2 regions of the Pseudomonas kitaguniensis genome follow, and region 1 is predicted to be linked to the other one. Evidence: riboswitches for the same ligand, from Rfam matches in the RefSeq annotation. Region 1 holds a riboswitch; the other holds the start of a gene.
The links. Region 1 has a riboswitch for manganese ahead of ACOZK9_RS26565 (TMEM165/GDT1 family protein). Riboswitches for the same ligand answer to the same signal wherever they lie in the genome.
Positions count from the first base shown of each region.

Region 2: linked by a shared signal. The riboswitch ahead of mntP (manganese efflux pump MntP) and the one ahead of ACOZK9_RS26565 (TMEM165/GDT1 family protein) in region 1 are both predicted to bind manganese.

Region 1 covers NZ_JBLZPT010000040.1:7,045-12,737, reverse strand. The annotation lists gene ACOZK9_RS26590 (1-acyl-sn-glycerol-3-phosphate acyltransferase) at 1-994, opposite strand, end outside; gene ACOZK9_RS26585 (CPXCG motif-containing cysteine-rich protein) at 1,125-1,307, shown strand; gene ACOZK9_RS26580 (putative signal transducing protein) at 1,319-1,579, shown strand; gene ACOZK9_RS26575 (SOS response-associated peptidase) at 1,616-2,236, shown strand; gene ACOZK9_RS26570 (M48 family metallopeptidase) at 2,360-3,178, shown strand; gene ACOZK9_RS26565 (TMEM165/GDT1 family protein) at 3,305-3,889, opposite strand; yybP-ykoY riboswitch at 3,977-4,097, opposite strand; gene ACOZK9_RS26560 (methyltransferase) at 4,148-5,146, opposite strand; gene ACOZK9_RS26555 (2-hydroxyacid dehydrogenase) at 5,177-5,693, opposite strand, start outside.
Region 2 covers NZ_JBLZPT010000026.1:39,519-45,211, forward strand. The annotation lists gene ACOZK9_RS23450 (alpha/beta fold hydrolase) at 1-117, opposite strand, end outside; gene ACOZK9_RS23455 (NAD(P)-dependent alcohol dehydrogenase) at 324-1,391, shown strand; gene mntP (manganese efflux pump MntP) at 1,533-2,096, opposite strand; yybP-ykoY riboswitch at 2,109-2,276, opposite strand; gene ACOZK9_RS23465 (histidine phosphatase family protein) at 2,445-2,999, shown strand; gene cobF (precorrin-6A synthase (deacetylating)) at 3,045-3,800, shown strand; gene ACOZK9_RS23475 (alpha/beta hydrolase) at 3,813-4,532, shown strand; gene ACOZK9_RS23480 (DcrB/PsbP domain-containing protein) at 4,685-5,239, opposite strand; gene ACOZK9_RS23485 (monovalent cation:proton antiporter-2 (CPA2) family protein) at 5,312-5,693, opposite strand, start outside.

The sequences.
Region 1 (5,693 bases):
GCAATTGCGGGTCGGCGTCGCTCCACTGCGCGTACGCCAGGTAGTGCACCGGGAATAACCGATAACCGCCGAGAATCTGCCGATCCATTTCTATGGCCAGCACCTTGGTGTCTTCGAAACGCTCGGTGATCGGCGGTGCAAAGTTCACGTGCACGCGGCCCTTGTAGCCGGTGATGCCCAAGGCAATGCTCACATCGTCCTCGCCGGGCGCTTTGCTGTAGGTGCCGGTGGTGGCGCGGATATACAGCTCGCGGGCTTTGGCGGTGTCGCACGGGTCGTATTCGTAGCTGATCGACACCGGCGTCAGGTTCAACGACTGGATCACCTCGGCGAACGGCTCGTCTTTGCGGCTGACGTGGAACATCTTGAGGATCGCCGACTCGGTGCGATCATCGCCATCCTTGGCTCGGCCTTCGGCCTGGGCTATCCAGATCGACTGGCAATCGTTGCGGATCGAATGGTTGATATAGGCCGACAGCAAATTGAACGCCGCCATTTTTTCCTTTCGCCCGGTGATCGAGCGGTGCACGATAAAACTCTTGTTCAGGCGCATCAGGTCGCTGACAAATGGCTTTTGCAGCAAATTGTCGCCGATCGCGATGCGCGGTGTCGGCAGGCCGGCGTGGTAGACCGCGTAGTTGACGAAGGCCGGGTCCATTACGATGTCGCGGTGGTTGGCCAAAAACAGGTACGCGGTGCCCGACTTGAGCTGCTCGACGCCGGTGTAGGTCACCCCGTCGGTTGCACGGTCGATGGTGTGGTCGACGTAATACTCGACTTTGTCCTGTAGGGTCGCCACCGTGGTGACGCCGGCGAACTCACGGCGTAATTTGCGCGCGATCATAGGCTTGAGCAACCAGCCCAGAGCGCCTGCGAACCGCGGGAAGCGGAAATGGGTCAGGATGTCTAGAAAGGCCTTGTCACTGAACAAACGTGCCAGCACTGCCGGGACTTCGCTGTCGTTGTAAGGTCGGATGGTATCGAATTCGCCCATCATGCTCTCTTGTTAGAAACGGCTAGGGTAAGTAAAGGAAATATCGGCAGGCGGCAAAAGTTTGGCTCTGCCGGGAATAGCCCTGTAAATAGACCGGCGATTATACGCACAAGTCACTTGGGAGACCGTGATGCTGGAAACCGAGCCGTACGATTGTCCTTATTGTGGTGAGCCCGCCGAGGCGGTGTTGGACCTTTCTGGTGGCGATCAGTCATACATAGAGGACTGCCCGGTGTGTTGCCGGCCGATTAATTTCACCCTGCAAACGGATGGGCAAGAATGGATGCTTGAAGTCCATGCCGAGAACGACTGACAGGTGCGCCTATGCAGCGAATTTACGAACCTGAAAACCTGATGGAAGGCGAGCTGCTGCAGCAGATGCTCGCCAGCGAGGGCATCGAGGCGCACCTGGTGGGGCGCCATTTACTCGGTGGCACCGGCGAGCTGCCGATTTTTGGCCTGCTGGGGCTGGAGGTCGGCAACGACCAGGCCGCCTATGCCCGCGAGCTGATTACCGCCTACATCGGTGCGCAGCCGCTACCTGGCGAAGAACCCGACAGCTTCCCCGACGTGTTGGTCTGTTAGGCTGTCGGTCGGTTTACCCAAGAGTCGTGTTACCCCATGTGTGGACGTTATGCCCTGTTTCGCTGGAACCCCACGTTTGCTGCCTTGCCGGGCTTTCCGGCCGACCAGCAGGCCCAGTGGAACATCTCCCCCAATGATTCGGTGCTGATTCAGCGCGCCACCGACGGCCAGCACACCCTGGCCCGCGCCCGCTGGGGCCTTACGCCGCCTTGGCTGACAGACCTGTCGCGCACCCCGGCTCACGCCCGCGCAGAAACCCTCGCTGAGCAACCGATGTTTCGCGAAGCCTTTCGTCAGCGCCGCTGCCTGCTGCCGGCCAATGGTTTTTACGAATGGCGTGGCACGTTGCGCAAGCGACCTTACTGGCTGACGCCGGGTGAAGGTTCGACGCTGTTTTTTGCCGCAATCTGGGAAGCGTATCCGGTGCAGGAGCAGGTATGGCTGAGCACGGCGGTGGTCACCCAGGCTGCGCAGAGTCAGCGCCGGCCATTGATTCTGGATGCGGCGGGGCAAGCGGCCTGGCTGGACCCCGAAACCCCATTGCCGGTGTTGCAGAGCTTGCTGGCGAGTGAGCCGGCGGCGCTGCGCGAGCGCGTGCTGGCGAATATGGTGAATGATCCGAAATTGAATGGCCCGGAGTGTTTGACGCCGGGTTGACAGGTCGCGCGCGCTATCAGCGTGTGGGATGTATCGGTTATTGGGCGGTTACACGTCTTTTGTATCTGGCGCCGATACACATGACCGCCTACGATACGCGCCATGTTTTCAGGGAGCGTGTTCATGAAGAAGTCATTGGTCGTAAGTGGGTTGTGTGCGGCGCTGCTGCTGGCCGGTTGCCAGTCGGTTAATACCACCAGCGGCGGGGCCGTTGGGGTCGAGCGCAAGCAGTACATGTTCAGCATGCTGTCGAGTCAGGAAGTCGACCAGATGTACGCCCAGTCTTATCAAAAGACGTTGGGTGAGGCGAGCGGCAAAGGCATGGTCGACAAGACCAGCGCCAACGCCAAGCGTGTACAGGCGATTGCCGACCGCTTGATCGCCCAGGCGCCGAACTTCCGCCCGGATGCGGCGCAGTGGAAGTGGGAAGTCAACCTGATCAAAAGCGACGAGATGAACGCCAACTGCGGGCCTGGCGGCAAGATCTTCGTGTACAGCGCGTTGATCGATAACCTCAAGCTTACCGATGACGAACTGGCTGCGGTGATGGGCCATGAAATCGCGCATGCCCTGCGCGAACACGGGCGTGAAGCCATGTCCAAGGCTTACGGCATCCAGATGGCCAAGCAGGGCGCCGGTGCCTTGTTCGGTCTGGGCCAGGACAGCCTGGCGCTGGCCGATACCGTGGCCAACTACGGCATGACCTTGCCCAACAGCCGCGCCAATGAAAACGAAGCCGACCTGATCGGCCTCGAACTGTCGGCCCGCGCCGGTTACAACCCGAATGCGGCCATCACGTTGTGGAACAAAATGGCCAAGGCCTCGGAAGGTTCGCCACCGGAGTTCATGAGCACGCACCCGGCTTCCGACAGCCGAATCGCCTCGTTGCAGGCGGCGATTCCGAAAGTGATGCCGCTTTACCAGCAAGCCAGCAAGTCCTGACGGGGCGAACGGCAAGAAGCAAGCCGCAAGCCGCAAGAAGCAAGCTACAAGCCGCAAGAAACGGCGCTGCTTCTTCTTGCAGCTTGCAGCTTGCAGCTTGCCGCTTAAAGCTTGCCGCTTTTAAAGCTAGATCCAACCGCTGCTCTGCATGGCTTTGTAGACCGCCACCACTGCGAGGATGAAAAACGCCGTAGCCGCCAGTCGACGGATCAGCTTCAACGGCAGTTTATCCGCCGCAAAATTCCCCGCCAACACCACCGGCACGTTGGCAATCAGCATGCCCAGCGTGGTGCCGATGATCACCAGCCACAGCTCCGGGTATTGCGCCGCCAGCATCACCGTGGCGATCTGCGTTTTGTCACCGATTTCTGCGAGGAAGAACGCAATCAGCGTGGTCAGGAACGGCCCGAACTTGCGTGTGGTACTGGCTTCGTCATCGTCGAGTTTGTCCGGCACCAACGTCCACAGCGCCGTGGCGCAGAAGCTCGCCGCGAGTATCCAGTGCAACACTGCATCCGAGAAGAAGCTGCCGAACCAGGCACCCACGGCACCCGCGGCGGCATGGTTGGCCAGGGTCGCGGCGACGATGCCGGCGATGATCGGCCAGGGTTTGCGAAAGCGTGCGGCAAGTATGAGCGCGAGCAATTGCGTCTTGTCGCCGATTTCGGCCAAGGCAACGACTGCGGTAGGGACGAGCAGAGAATCCAGCATCAGGTAGGTTCCAGGGGCGGGTCGACACGGCTATGACACGTACAGCCTTCCCGCCCCGGGTAAGGTGTGCGTGTCATAGGTCTTGTCAAACCCCGGCCCGTCTGTGCGGACTCCTGGGTCGCATACGCCATGGTCTGTTGACCAAGTATGTTGACGTATGCCGGACGAGCGTGGGCTCGTGGGAGACTACTCCCCTAGGACGGAGCGGATTCTGCCTAGGCAAAATCCATTCGGCAAGCCTTCATTGGGAAAAATATTTCAGGGCCGCTTGGCACGATAAATGCGAAAACCCTGGCCTTGCGCCTTGACTGCGCACACGCCCAAGTGCTCTTCGATCAGCGGTTGATACTTCAGGAAGCTGTTCGCAACCAACCGAAGTTCGCCGCCTTTTGCCAGATGTTTGCCTGCTTTTCGCAGCAAGTTCTCGGTCGCTAAATAGTCGGTGTGCACCCCGACATGAAACGGCGGGTTGCTCAAAATCGCGTTCAAACCCATTGGCGCAGCGTCAATCCCATCACCGGTCAACACCTCGGCTTCCAGGCCATTGGCCGCCAATGTCAGGCGGCTGCTGGCAGCGGCGAAGGCGTCCACGTCAAGCATCGTGACGGTGTTATGCGGGTACCGGCGTTTTACCGCCGCCCCCAGCACGCCGGCGCCGCAACCGAAGTCGAGCAAATGGCCGCTGGGCAATTTATCCAGATGCCTCAGCAACAGCGCCGTGCCGCGGTCCAGCCGGCCATGGCTGAATACGCCCGGCAAGCTCACCACCTTGAGTGGCCCATCGGCCAACGGCACCTCGAAGACTTGGGCGAGGCTTTCCAGTCCGACCGCTTGCGGCGCGTTGGCCACGGTGATCTGCCACAGTTGGCAGTGCCGCGCGTTATCCAGCTTGCGCGGTTTGCCGAAGGGGCTCATCTGCTTGGCGGCGCTTTCGATACCGCTTTTTTTCTCGCCCACCAGGTACAGCTCGGCGCCGGGCAGGCGCGCGGCCAAGGCGTTGAGCAGGTAGTCGGTGAGGTCTTTGGACTTGGGCAGGAAAATCACCGCCGCATCAAATGCCCGCTCGGGCACGTTCACGCCAAACTGGCTGCGCTCGGGGAAGCGCGCGTCGAGCGCCGCCTGGTCACCGGCATGCCAGCTCCAGCCGTGCGCATTGGGCAAGCGGCCGAGCAAGTCGTCGGCGGGCAAACCTGCCAGCAGCACGTTGCCTTGAAAAAGTTCGGCCTGACGAAGCAGTACTTCACTGCGCGGATCCATGGTCTGCTCCTTGAAAAGGGGCGCAGTTTATCAACTGACGACGCGCAGCGGGGCGCCGCTGAAAAAGCCTCGGGCGTTTTCGGCCAATTGGCCGACGATTCGTTGCCGCGCCTCGCGGCTGCCCCAGGCGTTGTGGGGTGTGACGATCAGCCGAGGGATGTCGGCGGCCAGCAGCGGGTTGCCCTGCACTGGCGGCTCCACGCTGAGTACATCGGTGGCCGCGCCGCCCAAATGGCCGCTGCGCAAGGCGTCGGCCAGTGCCTGTTCGTTGATTAAACCGCCGCGCGCGGTGTTCACGACAAACGCGCCCGGCTTGAGCAGCGCCAGCTCACGCGCGCCGATAAAGTCGCGCGTGTGTTCGTTCAGCGGGCAATGCAGGGTCAGCGCATCCACTTGCCCGAGCAGTTCATTCAGCGGCACGCGGTCGGCGCGGGCAGGGCGGCCAGGAATCGCGCCGAGCAGCACGCGCATGCCGAAGGCTTCGGCCAGCCGTGCCACGGCACTGCCCAGTTCGCCATGCCCGAGCAGGCCGAGGGTTTTGCCTTGC
Region 2 (5,693 bases), on a different contig from region 1:
CTGGTATTCCCACATGTCGGCGTCCAGCGGCCAGCCATGGCTGAACAGCACGGGTTTACCGCTGCCCCAGTCCTTGAAATAGATCTGGGTACCGTCTTTGGCAACGAATGTACTCATACAAAACTCCTGATTATCGAGTAAAAAAGCTCGGCATAACGAGTGATGCAAACCGGGCGCCGATAGGTTCTTGACCCTGGGCACTGGCGCAACGTTCCTTGTACTTGCGCCACTGGCGACGCGTTGCGATAGCCGTTGATCGATTGAACGGTTCAGGGTTTATGCTGGTCAACTGACCTCTACCGTCACATCAACAGGTGAACCAAATGGCCAAGACTTACAGCTACGCCGCGCGGGATTCCAAGGATTCGCTCAAGCCTTTTACCTTCGAGCGCCGCACCCCAGGGGCGGATGACGTACAGATCGAAATTCTTTACTGCGGCGTGTGCCATTCCGATTTGCATACCGCGCGCAATGAGTGGCACAACACCCTGTACCCGTCGGTGCCGGGCCATGAAATCGTCGGCCGCGTTACCGCAGTCGGTGCCGATGTAAAAAAATTCAAGGTCGGTGATTTGGCCGGTGTCGGTTGCATGGTCGACAGTTGCCAGGCGTGCGCATCCTGCGCCGAGGGCGACGAGCAATACTGCGAGAACGGCTTTACCGGCACCTACAACGGCCCGGTGTTTGGCGGCGAAAACACGTACGGCGGCTACTCCGACGCGATCGTGGTCAAAGAAAAGTTCGTGCTGCGCATCTCCCACGACGACGCCAACCTGGCGGCCGTCGCGCCGCTGCTGTGCGCCGGCATTACCACCTATTCGCCGCTGCACCACTGGAAGGTGGGCCCTGGCTCGAAAGTCGGTGTGGTCGGTCTGGGTGGGCTCGGCCATATGGCGGTGAAGATCGCGCATGCGATGGGCGCACACGTCACGCTGTTTACGACGTCGCCGAACAAGCGTGAAGACGGCCTGCGCTTGGGTGCCGACCAAGTGGTGGTGTCGAAGAACCCGGATGAGATGGCCAAGGTCACCAACAGCCTGGACTTCATTCTCAACACGGTGGCCGCGCCGCATGACCTTGATGCGTTCCTTAACCTGCTCAAGCGCGATGGCACCATGACGCTGGTGGGCGCGCCTGACAGCCCGCATCCGTCGCCTGCGGTGTTTAACCTGATCTTCAAGCGCCGTAGTCTGGCGGGCTCGTTGATTGGCGGCATTCAGGAAACCCAGGATATGTTGGACTTCTGCGCCAAGCACAAGATTGTTTCGGACGTTGAGATGATTGATATACAGGAGATCAACGAGGCCTATGAACGCATGCTCAAGGGCGATGTGAAGTATCGCTTTGTGATTGATATGGAGAGTTTGAAGAAGGAAAGCCACGCGGCCTGAAAGCCCACTTGAGGGCTTGAATCAAAGGCTTTTTGTGGGAGCGGGCTTGCTCGCGATGCAGGCAACTCGGTATATCAGGCACACCGGGTTGATGCCATCGCGAGCGAGCCCGCTCCCACATTTGACTGCATTCTCGGCTAATCAGGCCGACAAGTGCTCGTACAAAATCGTCGCACCCACCAGCATCAGCACCACGCCGCCGACCATCTCGGCACGTTTGCCCACCACCGTCCCTAACACTCGGCCGAGCATCATGCCGATGGTCACCATGGTCATGGTCGCCAGGCCGATCGCCGCCGAGGCCAGCAGAATATTCACGTCGACAAACGCCAGGCCCACGCCGACCGCCAGTGCATCAATGCTCGTCGCAAAAGCCGTGATGGCGAGGATCATGAAGGAATGCTGCGTCGGTTTTTCAACCGATTCGTCGTCTGGCTTGAAGCCGTTGTAGATCATGTGCGCGCCCAGCACCACCAGCAGCGTGAAGGCGATCCAATGGTCCCAGCTTTCTACCCAGCGTGTGGCCGCATGGCCGATGGCCCAGCCGATCATCGGCGTGATCGCTTCAATCACACCAAAGATCAGGCCTGCGCGCAGGGCTTCGGTCAAGCGTGGTTTGTGCAGGCTGGAGCCTTTGCCAATCGCCGCCGCAAAGGCGTCAGTGGACATGGCAAGCGCGAGGAAGATCAGCGAAATGGGGTTCACGGTAAGCGTTCCAGTCGGGCTGTATGAGTCAACGACACAACCACACGCCCGACTTTAGGCATGGATGTGTCGCTGGTCTCACCAACCACAACGGTGTTCGTACCACGGCAGGTTGCCGAATATGTTGATACGAACGCTTCTGACCGAGTCAGAAGCCGGTTACTCCCCAACGAAGGGCTGCAGCATAAACGCCACGACATGAAAAATTCGTTAACCTGTGTTTACGCCACCCGGAAGACCTTCGACGCCCACCCACCCCAGTCGAGGTCCTGCGCCCTATTCATTGTAATATGCTCAACCAATTTGGCCGGTCTACGTTGACTGCGCGCGCAACTAGAGTGAACTGTGATGCAGGCCACCCGTTTAACCTTGATTTGCCATGCCGCCACGCTGTTTCAAAAACAAGCGCGGTTTGCTGATGATGAGCCCATCACGATGGACTGGCACAGCGCCGCCTTATCGCAAGCCGGTCGCTTCAAAAAAAGCCTGCGCGTGGTGTGCGGGCCAGAGGCCAGAACCCGACAAACAGCCGGCTTGTTCAGCGACAACGCACAGCTTGAAGACGCCTTGCGCGACGCTGATTTTGGCCGCTGGAAAGGTCAGCAAATCAGCCAGCTTGGCGACGACGAGTTAAGCGCGTGGATGGCCGACAGCGCCAGCGCGCCGCATGGCGGCGAGTCGGTGGAGCAGGTGTGCGCACGGGTAGGGCGCTGGATGAAATCCCTCGAATGCCAATCCGGGCACATAGTGGCTATTACCCACCCATTTGTGATTCGCGCCGCAATGCTGTACGCCTTGCAGTTCCCGGTTTCGATGTTCTACCGGATCGACGTTGAGCCGCTGTGCAGCACCGAGCTGCGCTTCAACACCGTGTGGCGCCTGCGCCTGGAAACTCACGCCTGAGCCCGCGAACATGGCAAAATCTACGCCCCGCACTGAGAGCAACCCATGAAACGCATCCTGATCATCGGCATTGGCGCCGGCAACCCTGACTACATCACGATGCAGGCCGTGAAGGCGCTGAACCGCACCGACGTGTTTTTTCTGATGGACAAGGGCCAGAGCAAAAACAAGCTGATCGACCTGCGCCGCGAGATCTGCGAGACCTATATCACCGAACCCGGCTACCGCTTCGTCGAGGCCGAATGCCCCGAGCGCGTGCGCGGCGATATTGACTACACCACCGCCGTACAAGACCTCAACCGTGACAAGCAGCAGACCTTCGAACGCATGATCAACGAAGAAATGGCTGACGGTGAAGTCGGCGCGTTCCTGGCCTGGGGCGACCCTGCGCTGTACGACAGCACCCTGCGCATTCTGCAGGCGATTCTGGCCAGCGGCCGCTGTGAATTTGAGTTTGAGGTAATCCCCGGCATCACCAGCGTGCAGGCCCTGGCCGCCCAGCATAAGGTGGCGTTGAACCGCATCGGCCGTTCCGTCGAGATCACCACCGGGCGCCGGTTGGCGGCGGGGCAGGCGAGTGATGCAGACACCCTGGTGGTGATGCTCGACGCCGAAGATTCCTACCGCAGTGTGGCTGATCAGGACCTGGATATTTACTGGGGCGCCTACCTGGGCACGCCGGATGAAATCCTCATCAGCGGCAAAGTCAGTGAAGTGGCAGAACAAATCGAACGGGTGCGCAAGGCTGCGCGCCTGGAAAACGGTTGGATCATGGACACTTATTTGTTGCGCAAACCCTGAGGTAGCTTCCCCATGCTCAAACTGTTTGCCCTGGCGTTGACCCTTTTCGCGGGCTCCGCACATGCCGATTCTGAACTGCACACCGACTTGCCGTTGGCGTACCTGGAACAGACTCAAAGCGAGGCGCGCAACCAGCCGCTGGTGATTTTTTTGCACGGGTTTGGCAGCAACGAGGAAGACCTGTTCGGCATCAAAGACGCGCTGCCGTCGACGTGGACCTATTTGTCGGCGCGCGCGCCGCTGCCGGTGCCCCCGAATGGCTATCGCTGGTTTACCAAGACGCCGGGTGATGGCGATTACGATGGCGGGACGGCTGATTTGCAACGCAGCGCCAAGCTGATCGAAGACTTTGTCGGCAAAGCCACGGCCAAGTACCACACCCAAAGCGATCGGGTGTTCCTGGTGGGGTTCAGCCAGGGCGCGATCATGTCTTACGAGGTGGGCTTGCGGCAGCCCAAGTTGCTGCGCGGTATCGCAGCGTTGAGTGGCAGTGTGTTGCCGGTGCTCAAGGCTGAGCTAAAGCCCAGCGCAGCGTTGGGCCAGTTGGCGATTTTTATCGGCCACGGCACGCTGGATCAGGCCCTGCCGTATACCTCGGCGACGCGCGCGAACGAGGTGTTGACGGGGTTGGGGTTGAAGCCGGAGTTTCACGGGTATCCGGGCATGCCGCACACCGTGAGTGACGCCGAGGTGCAGGATTTGAAAGCCTGGCTGGAAAAAAGCCTGAAATAAACCTGTGGCAAGCCTGGGTCAAAAGCGCCTTATGTGGGAGTGGGCTTGCTCGCGATAGCGGTACGTCAGATAAGTATTTTTCAACTGACACACCGCTATCGCGAGCAAGCCCGCTTCCACAGTATTTGATCTGTGTTGTTGTGCCGGTTTACTTACTTGGCGCCGGTAATCTGCTTCACCAACTCGGCGTGGCCCTTTACATCATCCGCCCGCGAAATCGCCTGAATCACCAGCAAGTGGTTGCCCGAGCCGCCCAGAAAGGTGGAGTTCAAGGTCTTGCCGCCGCCTTGGGTGGCCGTGCTGTCCACTTGGCGCAGTCCAAGGCCTCTAACGGTCAGTTTTTTCTCGTTTTGCTTCTTGAAGTCAGGCAGTGCGGCGCTTTGGTCTTTGACGAAATCGGCCACGGCGCCATCGAGGAACTGCGGGTCATTGTCCTTGATCGGCGCCGCGTCCTTGCGCACGGTTTCGGCGACGATCACCACACTTTTAGTGGTCGAGTTGGCGTAAAGGGTGCCCTGAGTGTCGGCGGTGCCATCCTCAACCTTGCCGCTTGGCAACGTGTCGGCGGTGTAAGCCTTAGGCAAGTTGAAGGTGAATTTGCCGCCCAGCGTCGAAATGGTCTGTTCGGTGGGCTTGGTGGCTGCAAACACGCTGCCAGCGGTGAGCGCGAGGGCCAGCAGGGCGACGGTTTTAGTGAAAGTGGCCATGAAACGCTCCAGTGATGAACGAAATTGCACGGTATTTTGTCAGAAAATTCTCAATAACGTTCATACATAGCCTCAAACCTTGTCGGACTCTTCCTCTAGCCGGTCCATCTCAAACAGCCGCGCCAGTTCCGTACGGGCTTCCTGGGCGGACTGCATCACCTTGGCGGCGTCGTCGTACACCGCGTGTTGCGCGGCGAGTAACTGCAGGTCGTGGTTTTTGAAGCGGCTGATACGCGCATCGGCCTGCGCCTGGCTCAAACCCAGCCCGACCAGGGTGCGCCGGCTCATTTCCAGGCTTGAATAAAAGGTCTCACGCACCGGTGACGCGTCCAGGTCCACCAGGCGGTGCACGTGCTGGCGGTTACGCGCGCGTGCGATGATTTTCATGTGCGGGTAGAGGTTGCGGACGAGTTCGGCGGTCTTGATGTTGATCTCCGGATCGTCCATCGCGATC